DNA from 4 places in the Paenibacillus sp. FSL L8-0708 genome. Region 2 is predicted to be linked to each of the others. Evidence: predicted binding sites of a transcription regulator. Region 2 holds the regulator's gene; each other region holds the start of a gene.
What was found. Region 2 encodes Rex, which represses fermentation and respiration genes when NADH is low (regulators of the CRP and FNR family bind a similar motif). Its sites were predicted from a motif close to TTGTGAAATATTTCACAA; they were not measured.
Positions count from the first base shown of each region.

Region 1: the regulator Rex is predicted to act here: its motif matches at 1,829-1,846, upstream of scfA (six-cysteine ranthipeptide SCIFF).
Region 3: the regulator Rex is predicted to act here: its motif matches at 2,126-2,143, upstream of adhE (bifunctional acetaldehyde-CoA/alcohol dehydrogenase).
Region 4: the regulator Rex is predicted to act here: its motif matches at 2,070-2,087, upstream of nadA (quinolinate synthase NadA).

Region 1 covers NZ_JBBPBC010000001.1:854,727-858,946, reverse strand. Annotated here, with positions in the region: gene scfB (thioether cross-link-forming SCIFF peptide maturase) at 137-1,531, opposite strand; gene scfA (six-cysteine ranthipeptide SCIFF) at 1,654-1,803, opposite strand; gene ltrA (group II intron reverse transcriptase/maturase) at 2,094-3,356, opposite strand.
Region 2 covers NZ_JBBPBC010000001.1:5,183,034-5,187,253, forward strand. Annotated here, with positions in the region: gene NYE58_RS24700 (cell wall elongation regulator TseB-like domain-containing protein) at 1-408, opposite strand, end outside; gene NYE58_RS24705 (amidohydrolase) at 581-1,882, opposite strand; gene NYE58_RS24710 (redox-sensing transcriptional repressor Rex) at 1,869-2,522, opposite strand; gene dinG (ATP-dependent DNA helicase DinG) at 2,653-4,220, opposite strand, start outside.
Region 3 covers NZ_JBBPBC010000001.1:5,495,427-5,499,646, reverse strand. Annotated here, with positions in the region: gene NYE58_RS26235 (carbohydrate ABC transporter permease) at 1-211, shown strand, start outside; gene NYE58_RS26230 (ABC transporter substrate-binding protein) at 344-1,810, shown strand; gene adhE (bifunctional acetaldehyde-CoA/alcohol dehydrogenase) at 2,219-4,220, shown strand, end outside.
Region 4 covers NZ_JBBPBC010000001.1:72,687-76,906, reverse strand. Annotated here, with positions in the region: gene nadB (L-aspartate oxidase) at 1-1,021, opposite strand, end outside; gene nadA (quinolinate synthase NadA) at 1,061-1,999, opposite strand; gene ftsH (ATP-dependent zinc metalloprotease FtsH) at 2,259-4,220, opposite strand, start outside.

The DNA of each region.
Region 1 (4,220 bases), 4.3 Mb from region 2:
TCCCAAACCGCATACGATAATTGCCGCGAACTCTTTTAGAGTAATATCTGCTTTCAGTTAATAAAAAAACCGAGAAAGAGCACTTCATTTAAAAGTGTCTATTTCTCGGTTACAGTTTATCAAGCAGTTACGTTAACTAGTTAGGTTGCTCTTCCATCGCTCTAATGGATTCATCAACCTTCACCATCATGGAACATTCGACTCTTTTGCGGAAGATGTCACAGCTGAAGTCATAGGTTCCGACCAGGGAACCCGTCGCGTGCAGCGCATTGGCAGGACAACCGCCGCTGCAGTAGAGTTTCGCCCAGCAGTCCTTGCATTCCGGCTTCGAGTAGCAGTTGCTCTCTTTAAATTGACATTGCAGCTCCGGTTGTGTGATGCCATCCCAGAGGTTTCCCATGCTGTATTCTTCATCCCCGACGAACTGGTGACAAGGAAAAAGCTCTCCCCAAGGGGTGACGGCAAGATATTCCGTCCCTGAACCACAGCCAGTGATTCTCTTCTGGATGCAAGGTCCTTCTGAGAGGTCAAGCATGTAGTGATAAAAGGTAAACCCCTTGCCTTGTTCACCGCGCCCGATCATTTCCTTGGCGAGAATTTCGTACTGGTTATATATCTCCGGCAGGTCCTCCTCGGTAAGTGCATAGGGCTCCTTTGGATCACAGATGACCGGTTCCATCGAGATTTTGTCAAAACCAAGATCTGCGATATGAAATATATCATTGGTGAAATCGACATTGTTACGAGTGTAAGTTCCCCGTACATAGTACTCTTGGTCTCCGCGCTTACGAACGAATTCCTGGAACTTCGGAAGAATATGATCGTAGCTGCCTTTTCCGTTAACCGTTTGGCGAAGCCGGTCATGAACCTCTTTTCTTCCATCCAGGCTTAATACGACATTGTACATTTCCTGATTTAAAAACTCGGTGACCTCATCGTTCAGCAGCATCCCGTTCGTCGTGAAGGTGAAGCGGAACTTCTTTTTGTATTCTTGTTCTTTGCTTCTTGCATAAGCTACGATCTGTTTAACCACTTTCCAAGCCAAGAGCGGTTCCCCGCCGAAAAAGTCGATGTCAAGATTACGATGATGACCCGAATTTTCAAGCAGGTAATCGATAGCTTTTTGTCCAACCTCATAGCTCATGATTGCCCTATCTCCGTTGTATTTCCCTTGGCTAGCGAAGCAATAATCGCATGACAAATTACAGGTATGCGCAACATTGAGGCAGAGTGCCTTGACATAAGTTTTCCGTTTTTTTAAATCGAGCGAGAGGTTCTCATACTCATCTTTTGTAAAAAGCTGTCCATCATTTATAAGCTCCTCGATATCCGCGATGGTTTCTCGAATGTCGCTCTCGGAAATGCTGGAATCATCTTTATATTTATCCAACATTGTTGTCACGATTTGATCGACAGAAGTTTTCTCATAATCCGCTATAATTTCATATGCTAGGTCATCAACAACATGCACCGAGCCACTATAGGTATCGAGCACGATATTGTATCCGTTTAGTTTATATTGATGAATCATACTTACTAATCAAGCTCCTTTTGCACACAAGTAGAAACGGCTTCGCCATCCTTTAGGGATAGTATCCATTTCTTAAAAATAGCCGCCCATCAGCAGAGCAATGGGCGGTAAAATTCCGAATCCTATCTGTTCATTGCATTTTCACACTTTTGGTTTGCAACGCCGCAGGAAGTTTTACAAGCGGACTGGCAAGAGGTCTGGCATGCGCCGCATCCGCCGTGTTTTGCGGTATCCATCAGTTTGCGGGTGCTCAGTGTTACGATTCTTTTCACGATAAATGACTCCTTCTGTAATTTCTTGTGATCACTTTCACTTAATTTCCATGGAACATCGTAGCAACATCACGCAAGTACGTCTATGATGCCCGTCACCTAACAGAGTAGAGAGGGCTTAAACATAAGTATCAACGTTAATTTTCGTGCAATCGTTCATGCTTGTGATCGTAGGATACGGTAGCCGGAACCAGAGTCAGGGCAATACTAAAAAAGTGAAATCGAGTAGGAGGGGGCGGCTAGCCCCCGACCTCTCACACCACCGTACGTACCGTTCGATATACGGCGGTTCATGAAATATTCCGTAAGGAGTTGTATCTGTCCAATACACTCTTTAATCCATTGGCTTCCCAATATTGGTTATTCAATGCATGTTGTAGAATTGGACTCCCTGCAATTCGCCAATACCCTTTTCGGGTATTTCCCCACTCATAGGCTTTATCCTTAGGTACCCCTAAGGATATAAGTCTTTTGACTTTGGTTCTAGGGGTCTTCCACTGCTTCCAGAGGCACATTCGTAGCCTTCTTCGTATCCATTTATCCATATCTCGAAAGGTACTTGGGGTATCCGCCAGCGAGAAATAACCGCACCATCCCATGAGGTAGTGGTTTAGTTCCTTGATTCGCTCTTCCATCTTCATCGATCTCTTTCGAGAGGATATCTCCTGTATTCGAACCTTGACTCTCTGTAAGGACTGCTTCGCAATTCTCACCTTTGGTTCTTTGTCCACACTAAAACTAAATCCTAGAAACTTTCGTTTCCAGGGACGGTCTACCGCGCTCTTTACTTGGTTCACCTTCAGCTTTAGCCTCGTCTCGATGAATCGGGTGACCGTTGTCTTGACTCTCTCTCCTGCTCTTAGCGTTTTCACGTAAATATTGCAATCATCCGCATAACGAACGAAGCGGTGCCCACGTTTCTCGAGTTCTTTGTCGAGCTCATCTAGGACAATGTTAGATAATAACGGACTCAGTGGACCGCCTTGCGGGGCACCTTCCGTTGTCGGGGTTACTAACCCGTTCTCCATCACACCTGACTGAAGATATTTGCGGATAAGCAGGAGAACTTTCTTGTCCTCCACTTTCTCCGAAATCTTCATCATCAGTCGGTCATGGTTGACGCGATCAAAGAATTTCTCCAAGTCTAGGTCGACTACGAATCGATATCCTTCTTTCATAAAGGTTCGAGCTTTCCTCACCGCATCATGCCCTCGTCTTTTCGGACGGAATCCATAGCTATGGTCGGAAAACTCTGGATCAAACAATGGAGTTAACACCTGCGCGATTGCTTGTTGAATCATTCGATCTGTCACGGTAGGTATTCCTAGTAACCTAACACCTCCGCCACCGGGTTTCGGGATTTCGACTCGGCGCACGGGGCTCGGTTCATAGGTTCCTTCTTCTATGGCATGCCGCAAGGTCTGCCAGTTTTGTACGATGTGTTCTCGTAAGGATTTTACGGACATCCCATCTACGCCATGACTTCCTTTATTCGCTTCAACACGCTTTAAGGCTTGCAGAAGATTTTCCCGTGATAGCAGTTGCTCCAACATTTTTTTTTAACCTCTCTTTACGTGATTTATACCTTCCATTTGTGCCAAAGATGAACTCCGCCCTGCTGAAGACCCCCACGGGATTCACCGTTTCCTTCTTCAGTCAGGTCCTTTCGGATTTTTTTTTTCTGCATTCATCGCTCATCTTGAACGCCTGGATGTATAAATCCTATTCCATGTTCAGCCCTTCCGCAGCTGTTGCAACAGCTTGCGTACTATGGCGTCTGCTGACTTCTGTGCACTCAGCCTACTCTCACAAGTAGGGTTACGAAGTATACTCGCCTATCACACAGATCTCCCCAGGTAAGAACGCTATCTTCCTCTCCATCTATCTGCTTCATTTACTCTCGTACGCCTTTGGCAGTATGGACTTTGGTTTGTTGTGCAACCTCATCCAGCCTACGTTAGCCTTGTATGAAGTTCGTATTCCTCAGACCGGAGATTTGCCGCTGGCTTCCTTCAGATTCCACCTCGCGGTGGACACCCTTGCCTTAAGCTAATGGCTACTACTGCCTTCGCCATTCGGGACTTCAACCCTATAGATAGCGCCCATGCTGGGCGCACACAAAAAAGAGACGGCAATGATGCCATCTCTTTAACAACATTTTTTCTCATACTTGTCCGTAAAGTCCAATAAATATAAGGATCTCATAGCACTGTATCCTTCCTTACCAGTAGAGCGACACTCTATACATGCGTGGGTGGACAATGTGAACAAACTTATATGAGGAGTCCTAAGACACTTCCGGACAGTTTATCTGCTCTTGACGGCTTAGTTCATAAAAATATTGCACAATTGGATGCTTTAACTTCATCTTCTCGCTCATGTTTAAAATCCAACCGTATTGATAGAAGGCGGCTCCG
Region 2 (4,220 bases):
TCCGTTATATACTCCCGGCAGCAAGCGTTCAATCGTTATGTCCGGAAGATCAGCTTTGATAATGCCGCGTATTTGGGCTTCCGAGGTTCCTTTACTTAGTTCCTCAGCAAACACTGCGTCGTCGCCTTCAGCAAATTTTCCATCTACCGTAAAGCGGACCCAGACCATAAGAGCAGTCCCGGCTTCATTTTTCCCTGTTAATACCCAGTACACTGCATTTTCATCCCAAACCGATTTTTGTGCTTTGGTTACCTCTGTTAGACCCGCTCTGGTTTTGGCAACATCCTTAGCGATATCACGCTCGTTCCATTGATCTTTCATAATATAGGCATAGAACTGGATAAGTCCAAACCCCAGGAGCAGAATCAGAACTGACCCCAGGAGGATCCATTTTTTCCTTTTCTTCAAGGTACAGCTCCCTTTCTAGTAATATATCTTTTTTGATTATATAACACACCCGCGTGTTTATCCAAAATTTCATAATTTTCTAGCTTTCCCAGCCTTAAAAATACACAAAAGGCCGCAACTTTTGCTAAAAGCAAAAAGTCGCAGCCTATTATTTATTCGTTATTCTCCAGACTTAACGCTTCAATAAACCTTCGAAGGCTTCTTGCGCTTTACGCCGGATAGCTTCCTCATCCAGGGTTAAGCATTGTCCATGCTTGATGACCTGTTTACCATTCACCCACACATGCTCAACATCCTTAGCGCTAGCAGAGTAAACCGCATGAGACAACAGATCTGTGTGTGGCAGCAAATGCGGCTGATCGATATCAATAGCAATGAAATCTGCTTTCATCCCTACAGCAAGTCTGCCTACATTATTTAAAAAGATGGACTGCGCGCCATATTCTGTAGCCATACGCAGAGCCTCTGGAGCTGGAACAGCCGTTGGATCACCGCTGACACCCTTATGAATGAGAGCTGCAAGCCGCATCTCTTCAAACATATCCAAGTTATTGTTGCTTGCCGCGCCATCCGTGCCAAGAGACACCTTCACACCAGCTTTTAGAAGATCAGTAACCCGAGCCACTCCGCTAGCCAACTTCAAATTACTGCCCGGATTATGAGATACACCCACATTATGGCGAGCCAAGATCTCAATCTCTTCATCATTTAAATGAACACCATGTGCAACTATCGAGGGACGTGTGAACATGCCAAGCTTCTCTAAGTGAGCTACAGGACGCAACCCGTAATCCGCCACATTTTGTTCCACTTCACGTTTCGTTTCGGACATATGCGTATGCATCGGTAAATCCAGATCATGCGCTGCCTGCACGAACTTAACCAGGAAGTCCGGAGGGCAAGTATAAGGGGCGTGCGGCGAGATCATAGTAGTAATTCTGCCTTCAGCCTTTCCATGCCAGTTACGGGCAAAAGAAATCGCTTCCGCAAGCTTGTGATTCTGTACATCCTCTGGACATAACCCGATCACACCACGCATCAATACGGAACGGATACCTGATAACTCAGCTACCTCGGCTACTCGGTCCATATGATCATACATATCGAGGAAGGTCGTAGTTCCACCCTTCAGCATTTCCAATACAGATAAGGAGGTTCCCCAGTATACATCATCACCGGTGAACTTTTCCTCCATTGGCCACATCTTCTCCTGAAGCCACACTTGTAGCGCTAAATCATCTCCATATCCACGCAGCAAAGACATCGCCGCATGACCATGTGTGTTTACAAGTCCAGGCATGAACAGCAGACGGCTGCCATCAACCACTTGCACTCCAGCTTCCATCTGAGGCTCTTCTTTTCCTATGTAAGTGATTAAATCATCTTCAATAGTCATATATCCACTCAGAACCGGCTCATCCGTTCCCGGAGTCAGAAAATACCCGCCCTTAATTATCGTTTTATTGTTGTTCATGTTCGCTTTCTTCCTTTCCATCCCGCAAGTAATAAGCAAGACTTTGCAGATCAGTTGTAAAATCAGCTGCATGCACCCGGATATTCGGTGGTGTCTTCAGAATCACAGGGGCAAAGTTCAAAATCGCTTCAATCCCAGAAGAAATGAGAATATCTGCTACATTTTGAGCTTCTGAATCAGGTACGGTAATAATGGCAATGCGAATACCTTGCTCACGAATCGTGCTGCCTAGTTCATCCATCGGTTGCACAGTAAGGGAGTTGATCTTACGTCCAACCTTAGGAGCGTACGAATCAAATATAGCCGTGATTTTCATAGTATCTTTAAGATATGCATTGTAATTAGACAAGGCATGTCCGAGATTACCTGCTCCAACTAAAGCTACATTAAGCTGTTGATCCAGCTTCAGGATATGACGGATTTTCTCAATAAGATACGTTACATCATAGCCGATACCTTTTCTGCCGAAGTCACCAAAATATGCTAAATCCTTACGAATCTGTGCGGGATTAAGATCAAGCTTTTGTCCAAGTTCCTGAGAGGAAACTGTTAATATTTCGCGATTCTGGAGATCATTCAAAAAACGCAAGTACACAGGCAGTCTGCGAACAACGGCTTCTGATATTTTATCCGATTTCATATTTTTCCTCCTAAAAATAGTAATGTTCTTGTGAAAATCCATATTCAAACGTCTACCTCTCCTTATTAAGGACGGTACTGTAACACACCGCCCTTAAGGATAAGGAGGAGCTAAACTGAAGACGAGCGTTTTAAGAAGCGCCGCCATCCTCTAGCCATTCCGCTATGCGAGGGACCATTTGATCAGTAAGCATATGCTCCATTTTGGGACCAGGCAATGAATAAAGGAAATACTTCCCGTAATGAGATTCAATAACCCTTGTATCATAAACAATAACTATTCCGCGATCCTGCGCCGTGCGAACCAGTCTTCCGAATCCCTGCTTAAAACGAATAACCGCTTGAGGAACAGATAATTTCATGAACGGATTCTTCTTCTGGGCCTGTAATAACTCCGACTTCGCTTCCGCCAACGGGTGATTCGGCGGTTGAAACGGAAGTCTCACGATGGCCAGGCAAGTCAGTGCTTCACCTGGAATATCTACACCTTCCCAGAAGCTGCTCGTCCCCAGCAATACGGATGCTGCACTGTCCTGAAAGCGGCGGATCAGCTTGCTCCGGCTGCCACCTTCCACGCCTTGACCAAGCACCGTAATCTCTTGTGAGGCTAAAGCCTCTTTAAGCGGATCATATACCTGACGCAGCATTTTATAAGAAGTAAACAGAACCAGCATCCGCCCACGTGTTGTTTTAGCAGCTTCCGATAATGACTGTACGAGTGTATCGACAAATCGAGCATCGCCCACACTGCCCTTCACACTAGGAAAATCACGCGGTATAACTAACAGTGCCTGCTCGCGATACTTAAAGGGAGAAGGAAGAAGTGAGGTCATTAGACGTCCTTCTTCCGCAGCTTCGTTAAGTCCGAGATTATCAATCATAAATTGAAAAGATTTATCTACAGACAGCGTCGCCGAGGTAAGCACGATGCTTTTTTTCTTATCGAAGAACAACTCTTTAAGCTGGCTGCTAACATCCACAGGGACAGCATACATCTGCAGTGATTTGCTGCGGTAATTCCCATTTGCCTCCAGCCAATATACTACATTATCGTCATTCAGCCCCATAAAGAATCTTACTTGCTCACGGATGGAAGCCAAATCCTTAAATAAACCGCTAATATCAGTAACAAGACTGTCTGCTGAGGATTGGCTTTCCTGGTCGCGCATCTCGTTAAGCATTTTATCACCCTTACGGATGATGTCGCTTAACGTCAGATTCATAGTGTTCTCTAGTGCAACCAATTCATCCCAATCCTTCGGCTTACGGGCGGGAATCAAACGCATAACCAGTTGTCCCGCTTCCCCTGCCCCTGCATCACTGCGTTCCGGCAAAAGGCTGAACAGCTTGTCGCTGAGTGCATCCCAGGTTTCTTTGACGGTAAGCAGATCCGGGTAGATCCGATCGATGACTCCGCTCCATTCTGAAGCCTCTTCACTGCCTGACGACTGTAATATCTGGCGCAGAGCAGGAAGCTGTCCGTTTCGGCTATCTTTATACAGCCGCGATAATGTGTGTGCCACAGTGAAATGCTTCATATGCATGCCAAGATGTTTACCAGCCACATCTTCTAAATGATGTGCTTCATCAATGACAAGATGCTCGTAAGCCGGAAGCAGCTGGTGCCCAGCCTTAACATCTGCGAATAGCTTGGAGTGGTTCGTAATAACCACGTCAGCAATCCCAGCTTCATGCTTGG
Region 3 (4,220 bases), 310 kb from region 2:
TGACTGGTTCTGGCCATCTCTGGTTATGCACAGTGAAGAGAAATATACGCTCGCGACAGCAATCTATAAATACGTTATTAATGTAAAGGCACTTAATACGAATATTAAATTCGCTATCCTATTTATCGTATCGTTGCCGCCGATCCTTGTTTTCCTGATCTTCCAAAAGTTCATTATGCGTGGTGTCGCATTATCAGCAGTTAAGGGATAAGCGCGGATCGACGAATTTAGTCACGGATCGTAAACATGCACATGAAAGGAATATAAATGCACCTCGTTTGTAAACGATTTCTCTTTTATGATCGATATGTAAGATAACTATGAATTGAAAAGGGGAGTTTCAATGCGTAAGTACTCTAGCGTGCTACTAAGCCTCCTTGTGGCCGGATCATTGTTAACCGCATGCGGCGGTAACAACAATAACGGAAACACAACAGGAAACAAGGAAGGGGAAGCGACTACTGCGCCAACGAATGCTGCAACAGATAATGCTGGCAGTGCTACAGCAGCGCCAACTGATGATATCACACAAAGAAAAGTGACCATCAAAATTCACTATCCAACCCCTGACCTAACCGAAGTTAGAGCACAGGAAGATGACAAGATCAAACGTTTCCAAGAGGAGTATCCGAATGTTGAAATCGTCAAAGACGATTGGCAGTACAATGTAAGTGAAATCGGCATCAAAATGGCAGCGAATGAAGCTCCAACCTTCTTTAACACTTACGCTACAGAAGCAAAATTTCTTGTTGAAAAAGGCTGGGTAGCTGACATTACGGATCTGTGGAATAAATACGAATTTAAGGATCAAATTAACCCGGTTCTCCAAAACCAATTTATCATTGACGGAAAAGTATTCGGCGTAACTCAAAAGGGTTATGTAACAACCACAATGATCAACAAAAAAATGCTGGATGAAAAAGGCGTTGCTGTTCCATCTATGGATTGGACTTGGGATGATATGCTGAATACCGCGAAAGGCGTAGCTGATACCAAAAAAGGGATTTCCGGTATTGCTCCAATGGGTAAAGGGAATGAAGCTGGCTGGAACTGGACCAACTTCCTGTTCGAAGCTGGCGGTGAAATTCAGAAGATTGAAGGCGGTAAGGTTGTAGCTACTTTTAATTCTGAGGCTGGGATTAAAGCGCTGGATTTCTACAAGAAACTTAGATGGGAAGCAAACGCGATTCCTCAGGACTGGGCACTGGGCTGGGGCGATGCTGTAGGCGCATTCCAACAAAGTCGTACAGCAATGGTAATGGCTGGATCTGACGGTGTTATTGAGCAAGCGTTGAATCAAGGCGGTCTGAAACCAGAAGATGTACTTACGTATCCAATGCCTGCGATGGAAAAAGGCGGAAAACACACTGGGGTACTTGGTGGTGACTACCTTGTAATCAATCCAAATGCAACACCAGACGAGCAAGAAATGGCATTCCGTTATATTACATTTGATTACTTCTCCGATAAAGGTCTAGAAGCACTGGATGCGGTTCTGCAACAACGTACAACGGATGGCAAATACTTTATTCCGCCGCTCTTAGATTACTATTCTGCAGATTCTGACTTCGGCAAGAAAACAAAAGCTGTGTATGATAAATATACAAATGTATATCAATACAGCCCTGATATTTTAGGCTTGCTGGACGGTAAACCGGAAGCGCAATACAATACACAGGACTACTACGCAACCATGTCCAATGTAATTCAAGAGCTGTTCTCCAAAAAGGGAACAGATTCCAAGACACAGCTTGAAGCTGCTGCCAAAACAGTGCAAGAGAAATTCTTCGATACAATTAAAGTAGAATAGGCAAGGAAGGACAGAACCGGCTCCTTTAGGAGTCGGTTTTTTTATGTTTATATTATTGATATTTTTATAAATCAACCCAACGGATGGCTCCCGACTATTTTTTAGAGGGTCATGGGAAAAATAGAGTGTCAACAAAATTAGATTTGCATTTTTAAAATATTTTTGCGAGCGGAAAGGTAGAAAATGGGTATCGGTTCTTGTCTTTTTAAACATAAACTTTAGATTTAAGGAATAATACAGCATAAATAATGGTAAAACACCTATAATATGATCGAATGAAAGCGCTTTGAAAACAAATCAAAAAAACTTTATACTTTGTGAAAGATTTCACTATACAAGGTGGAAATGATGTGATAAGATAAATGTGTAGAGAAAAACAACCTAAAAATTGACAGGAGGACGAGGGAGATGGCAGTTAAGAACGAAGTCGCCGCCCAAGTTAAACAAACTACCGCTGAAGAGTATATTCAGACTTTGGTGGATAAAGCGAAAAAAGCACATGAGGCATTCATGGCGCTGGATCAAGAGCAAGTTGACACAATCGTTCATGCAATGGCGTTGGCTGGACTCGACAAACATATGTACCTCGCTAAATTGGCTGTAGAAGAAACTGGCCGCGGGGTTTACGAAGACAAAATTACTAAAAACATCTTCTCGACAGAATATATCTGGCACGGAATTAAATACGATAAAACAGTAGGCGTTATTGAAGACAATGCTTATGAAAGCTTCCAAAAAATTGCTGAGCCCGTCGGAATTGTAATGGGTATCACACCGGTAACCAACCCTACATCCACCACGATGTTTAAAGCGTTGATTTCGATTAAGACACGGAACCCTATTATATTCGGTTTCCACCCATCTGCGCAAGAGTGTAGTGCAGCAGCTGCTAGAATTCTTCATGATGCGGCTGTAAAAGCTGGCGCACCTGAGAATTGTATCCAATGGATTGAAATGCCAACGATGGACAAAACAAACGCTTTGATGAATAACCCTGACGTTGCACTTATTCTTGCAACTGGCGGTTCTGCAATGGTAAAAGCAGCTTATAGCTGTGGTAAACCAGCTCTTGGCGTAGGTCCCGGTAACGTACCTGCATTCATCGAAAAGAGCGCGGATATCGATCAAGCCGTAACGGACATCATTCTTTCCAAAACATTTGATAATGGTATGATCTGCGCTTCCGAGCAAGCTGTTATTATCGAAGAACCAATCTTCGATCAAGTGAAAAAGAAAATGATCGCTAATGGCTGCTACTTTGTTAACAAAGAAGAAGCTGCCAAACTTACTAGCGGCGCTATGAACGTTGATAAATGTGCGGTTAATCCAGCAATCGTTGGACAATCCGCAGTGAAAATTGCTGAAATGTGCGGCATTCAAGTTCCTGCCGGCACTAAGATTCTGGTAGCAGAACTTGAAGGTGTAGGCACTAAATATCCATTGTCCGCTGAAAAATTGAGTCCTGTGCTTGCTTGCTACAAAGTTAAAAACGCAGATCAAGGTATTGAACGCGCAGCACAAGTTGTTGAATTTGGTGGTATGGGCCATAGTTCGGCTATCCACTCCAACAATGAAGAAGTAATCATGAAGTTCTCCAACCGTCTGCAAACAGGACGTATTCTCGTTAACTCGCCTTCCACTCATGGTGCGATCGGCGATATCTATAACACTAACATCCCTTCGTTGACGCTGGGCTGCGGATCTTATGGTCGTAACTCCGTGTCGCAAAACGTTACAGCAATTAATTTGATCAACGTGAAAAGGGTGAATCGTCGTACCGTGAATATGCAATGGTTTAAAGTACCTGACAAGATCTATTTCGAAAAAGGCGCTACTCAGTACCTAACCAAAATGCCTGATATCACACGTGTCGCAATTATCACTGACCCAATGATGGTTAAGCTTGGATATGTTGAGAGAGTTGAACATTACCTGCGTCAACGCCAAACTCCTGTAGCGATCGAAGTGTTCTCGGAAGTTGAACCAGATCCATCGACAACTACAGTTGAAAAAGGTACAGCAATGATGAACAGATTCCAACCGGACTGCATCATCGCACTTGGTGGTGGTTCCCCAATGGATGCTGCAAAAGGAATGTGGTTATTCTATGAACATCCAGACGCTGACTTTAACGGTCTGAAACAAAAATTCATGGATATCCGTAAACGGGTTTACAAATTCCCTAAACTTGGAAACAAAGCTAAGTTTGTAGCGATTCCAACTACTTCGGGTACAGGTTCGGAAGTAACATCTTTCGCAGTTATTACCGATAAAACAACTGAACAACACACTAAATATCCTTTGGCTGACTACGAGCTAACTCCAGACGTAGCTATAATTGATCCAGAGTTCGTATATAGCTTGCCAAAAACTGCTGTAGCTGATACAGGTATGGACGTATTGACACATG
Region 4 (4,220 bases), 5.1 Mb from region 2:
AATCACTTGTAATATCCAGTCCATAGCCCATACATGTCTCATATATTGTGGGAAACCGATGCTTCACCATCTCTGGAGATTCATGTGTAATATCCAAATAAACGAACGTTGATTTAGTATGTTCCATTTCACTTACAATAGCTCGTGCTACAATATCCCGCGGAGCTAGCTCAAGCAGGTCATGATAACGTTCCATGAACCGTTCTCCATTAATATTGCGCAAGACTGCTCCTTCCCCACGCACAGCTTCGGAGATTAAAAATCTAGGAGCTCCCGGGTAACTAAGTGCTGTAGGATGAAATTGAATAAATTCCATATCTCGTATATGAGCCCCAGCGCGATAGGCGATCGCTACACCATCTCCTGTAGCTACTTCTGGGTTGGTAGTGTATCGATATAATTGTCCTGCTCCACCAGAGCACAAAATGGTCGCATCCCCTTGCAGGAACAACCTTCCACCACCGGGCCGTTGCAATAATGCGCCTACACATTCTCCACCTTCAGTGATGAGATCGATAACATAATGATCATCCCAGACCTCAATATTCTCATGTTCGGCTACCTGTTCCGCCAATGCACGAACAATCTCATAACCTGTAGCATCCCCATTAGCATGCAAAATACGGCGGTGGCTGTGTGCACCTTCCTGAGTCAAAGCCAGTACCCCATCTTCCTTATCAAACAGAGTTCCTAAGCGAATTAACTCATGAACGCCTTCCGGCCCTTCATTAACAAGTGCATCGACAGCTGTTGAGGAGCAAAGACCTGCTCCGGCCATTAAGGTATCCTGCCGGTGGTAAGCAGGGGAATCATCCTCAGCTATAACAGCTGCGATCCCCCCCTGTGCATAGCGAGTATTACTTTCCATTACTGATTTCTTTGTGATCATTATGACACGCCGATCTTCACTGGCTTTAATAGCTGTGAATAACCCGGCAATCCCTGAACCAATAACAATACAATCTGTCTTTACCGTAGGAATATCCCGAAGATCAAAATCAACCAAATATTGTGGAATCATGACCGCTTTTCACCTGTTTCAACGAAAGAGTAGCGCATGCTACCGGACTTGTAGCATGCGCTCTAGGGATGTTCTGGCTTTGTCGGCGACAGCAGGCGGTACATAGATTTGTGGCTTCATCGTCTCCAGGCATTTCACCAGTTTTTTTAGATTATTAACTTTCATATTAGGACAAACAAGAAATTTGGTAGCAAAATGGAATTCTTTATCTGGACTATCCTTACGAAGCTGATATCCGGTACCATCTTCCGTTCCAACGATAAATTGCTTACGATCCGATTTCCGGCAATACTCCAGAATTGATGTAGTGCTGCCTACATAGTCACCCATGGCGACTACTTCAGGACGACACTCTGGATGAACTACAAATTCCGCATCTGGATATTTTGCTCTCATTTCTACTACATCTTTGACGGTCAACATGTCGTGAGTGTTGCAATAGCCTTCCCAAATAATCAGCTTCTTGCCCGTCTGATCTTGTACATATTGACCAAGATTCTTATCTGGGACCCAAATAATCTCTTCGGCGTCAAGGGATTCGATTACTTTCACAGCATTAGCAGAGGTACAACAAATATCGGTTTCTGCTTTAATCTCGGCGGACGAGTTGATATAAGTGACTACTTTAGCATTTGGATGTTGAGCTTTTAGCTTACGCAAACCGTCTACATTGACCATATCTGCCATTGGACAGCCTGCACGTTCATCAGGAATAAGGACGGTTTTGTTCGGGGCTAGAATTTTTGCACTTTCCCCCATGAAATGAACACCGCAGAATACAATAACTTCTGCATCTGTCTCTGCAGCCTTCTGAGCGAGTAAAAAAGAGTCGCCCCGGAAATCGGCAACCTCCTGAATTTCATCACGTTGATAATAATGAGCTAAAATGATTGCGTTTCGTTCCTTTTTAAGCTGTTCAAGACGTATACGAAGTTCTCGATTCTGTTCCTGCTTGCGCTCAAGCGCCAGAGCTTCCACCGATTGTTCTCCCCCTTAAATCCTCGCGGCTTTTCGCCGACATGATGTTATCAAATGGCATGCGCCATCATGGTGAAAAAATGAACATGCTGATATAAATAGTAAGTAATATTAATCACTAATGTACACAACGTTCCAGCCTCTGTCAATGTAACTGGACAGGCTTTAAGGCATAGAATCCCTTAAAAATTAAAATAAAAAATCCGGAGAACAGTTACGTTCTCCGGATAAATTTACATCATATGAATGGTGGACCCAATTAGGTAAGGCTAGTGCCCCCACCTTTGTTGTCATCACCGGAACCGTCATTACCCTCAGAATCAGGGTTATTCGGGATATCCTTCGACAGGTCAGGAAGTGTGGACTGTTCATCCTCAGGCTTGCCTTGAATGCGAACTCGCACATCACCGATATTGTCGATGACAGGCTCGCCAACTTCATGGGCAACACCTTCGCCACCCTCTGGTTTACCATCCTCGGAAAGGAATCCTTGTTCAATCAGTTGTGTGATCTGATCAAGCTCAAGTGTTTCTTTCTCAAGTAATGTATTGGCAATCAAGTGCATTTCTTTGGAGTGTTTGATCAACAGATCTTTACAACGTTCGTAACTCGAAGTAATAAAGTTCTGCATTTCCTGATCAATCTCATAAGCAATGGAGTCACTGTAATTCTGTTCATGCCCAATATCACGACCCAAGAATACTTGACCTTGAGAAGATCCGAACTGCATAGGTCCAAGCTTATCGCTCATACCGTACTCCATAATCATGGCACGCACGATGCGCGTAGCCTGTTGGAAGTCACTGTATGCACCCGTACCGATCTCACCAATAAACAATTCTTCAGCAACACGTCCACCCAGTAATCCAGTAACCTTATCCAAAAGCTCCTGCTTGGTAACGATCATCCGATCTTCCTTCGGAAGCATAATAACATATCCGCCTGCACGTCCGCGTGGGATAATAGTAACTTTATGCACCATATCGGCGTGCTCAAGGAAGTAACCTGCAATAGTATGGCCTGCTTCATGATAAGCTACAATACGTTTCTCGCGGTCACTGATCACACGGCTGCGTTTCTCAGTACCTACGATAACACGGTCAATAGCTTCATCCACTTCAATCATGGAAATATCTTTACGGTTACGACGTGCAGCTAGCAAAGCTGCCTCATTCAGCAAATTCTCCAGATCAGCACCTGTGAATCCGGTTGTGCGTTTAGCAACAACATCCAGTCTTACATCTTTCGTAAGCGGTTTGTTACGAGCGTGAACCTTAAGTACAGCTTCACGGCCTTTCACATCAGGACGGTCAACCGTAATTTGACGGTCAAAACGTCCTGGACGAAGCAATGCCGGATCAAGTATATCAGCGCGGTTAGTCGCCGCTACAATAATAATGCCTTCGTTACCACCGAATCCATCCATCTCAACCAGCAATTGGTTAAGCGTCTGTTCACGCTCGTCATGTCCGCCACCAAGACCGGCGCCACGCTGACGACCCACAGCATCAATTTCATCAATGAAGATAATACATGGAGCATTCTTCTTAGCATTCTCGAACAAATCACGTACCCGAGAAGCACCGACACCCACGAACATTTCCACAAAGTCAGAACCGGAAATACTAAAGAAAGGAACGCCAGCTTCACCTGCTACCGCACGGGCAAGCAATGTTTTACCTGTTCCCGGAGGACCTACAAGCAATACGCCCTTAGGAATACGTGCGCCAACAGCTGCAAATTTGCGTGGATCTTTTAGGAACTCAACGACTTCGACAAGCTCTTGCTTCTCTTCGTCCGCCCCTGCTACATCCTCAAAGCTGATTTTCTTCTTCTCTTCATTATATAACCGAGCCTTGCTCTTGCCGAAATTCATGACTTTACCGCCGCCACCTTGCGCCTGGTTAAACAGGAAGAAGAACAAGATGAACATAATTACCAGCGGGATAATTGAAGAAAGGAATGTCAGCCAAATGCTGGTACCTTCCATTTTCTTCTGAGTTAATTCAATCCCATTAACATCACTGGCTTGAATCAGTTCATTGATAGCGGCATCTGTAGGAGGAATATATGTGGAGAAGCTTTTTGATTTAGTATCGGCAGGCAGCTCTCTATACTCGCCTGTGACCAGAAAGGCATTACCCTCAAACTGAACCGTCAAATCCTTCACATTGTTGTTCTTGATCTCCTGCCGTAACTCGTCGTATCTAGGGAAATCGGC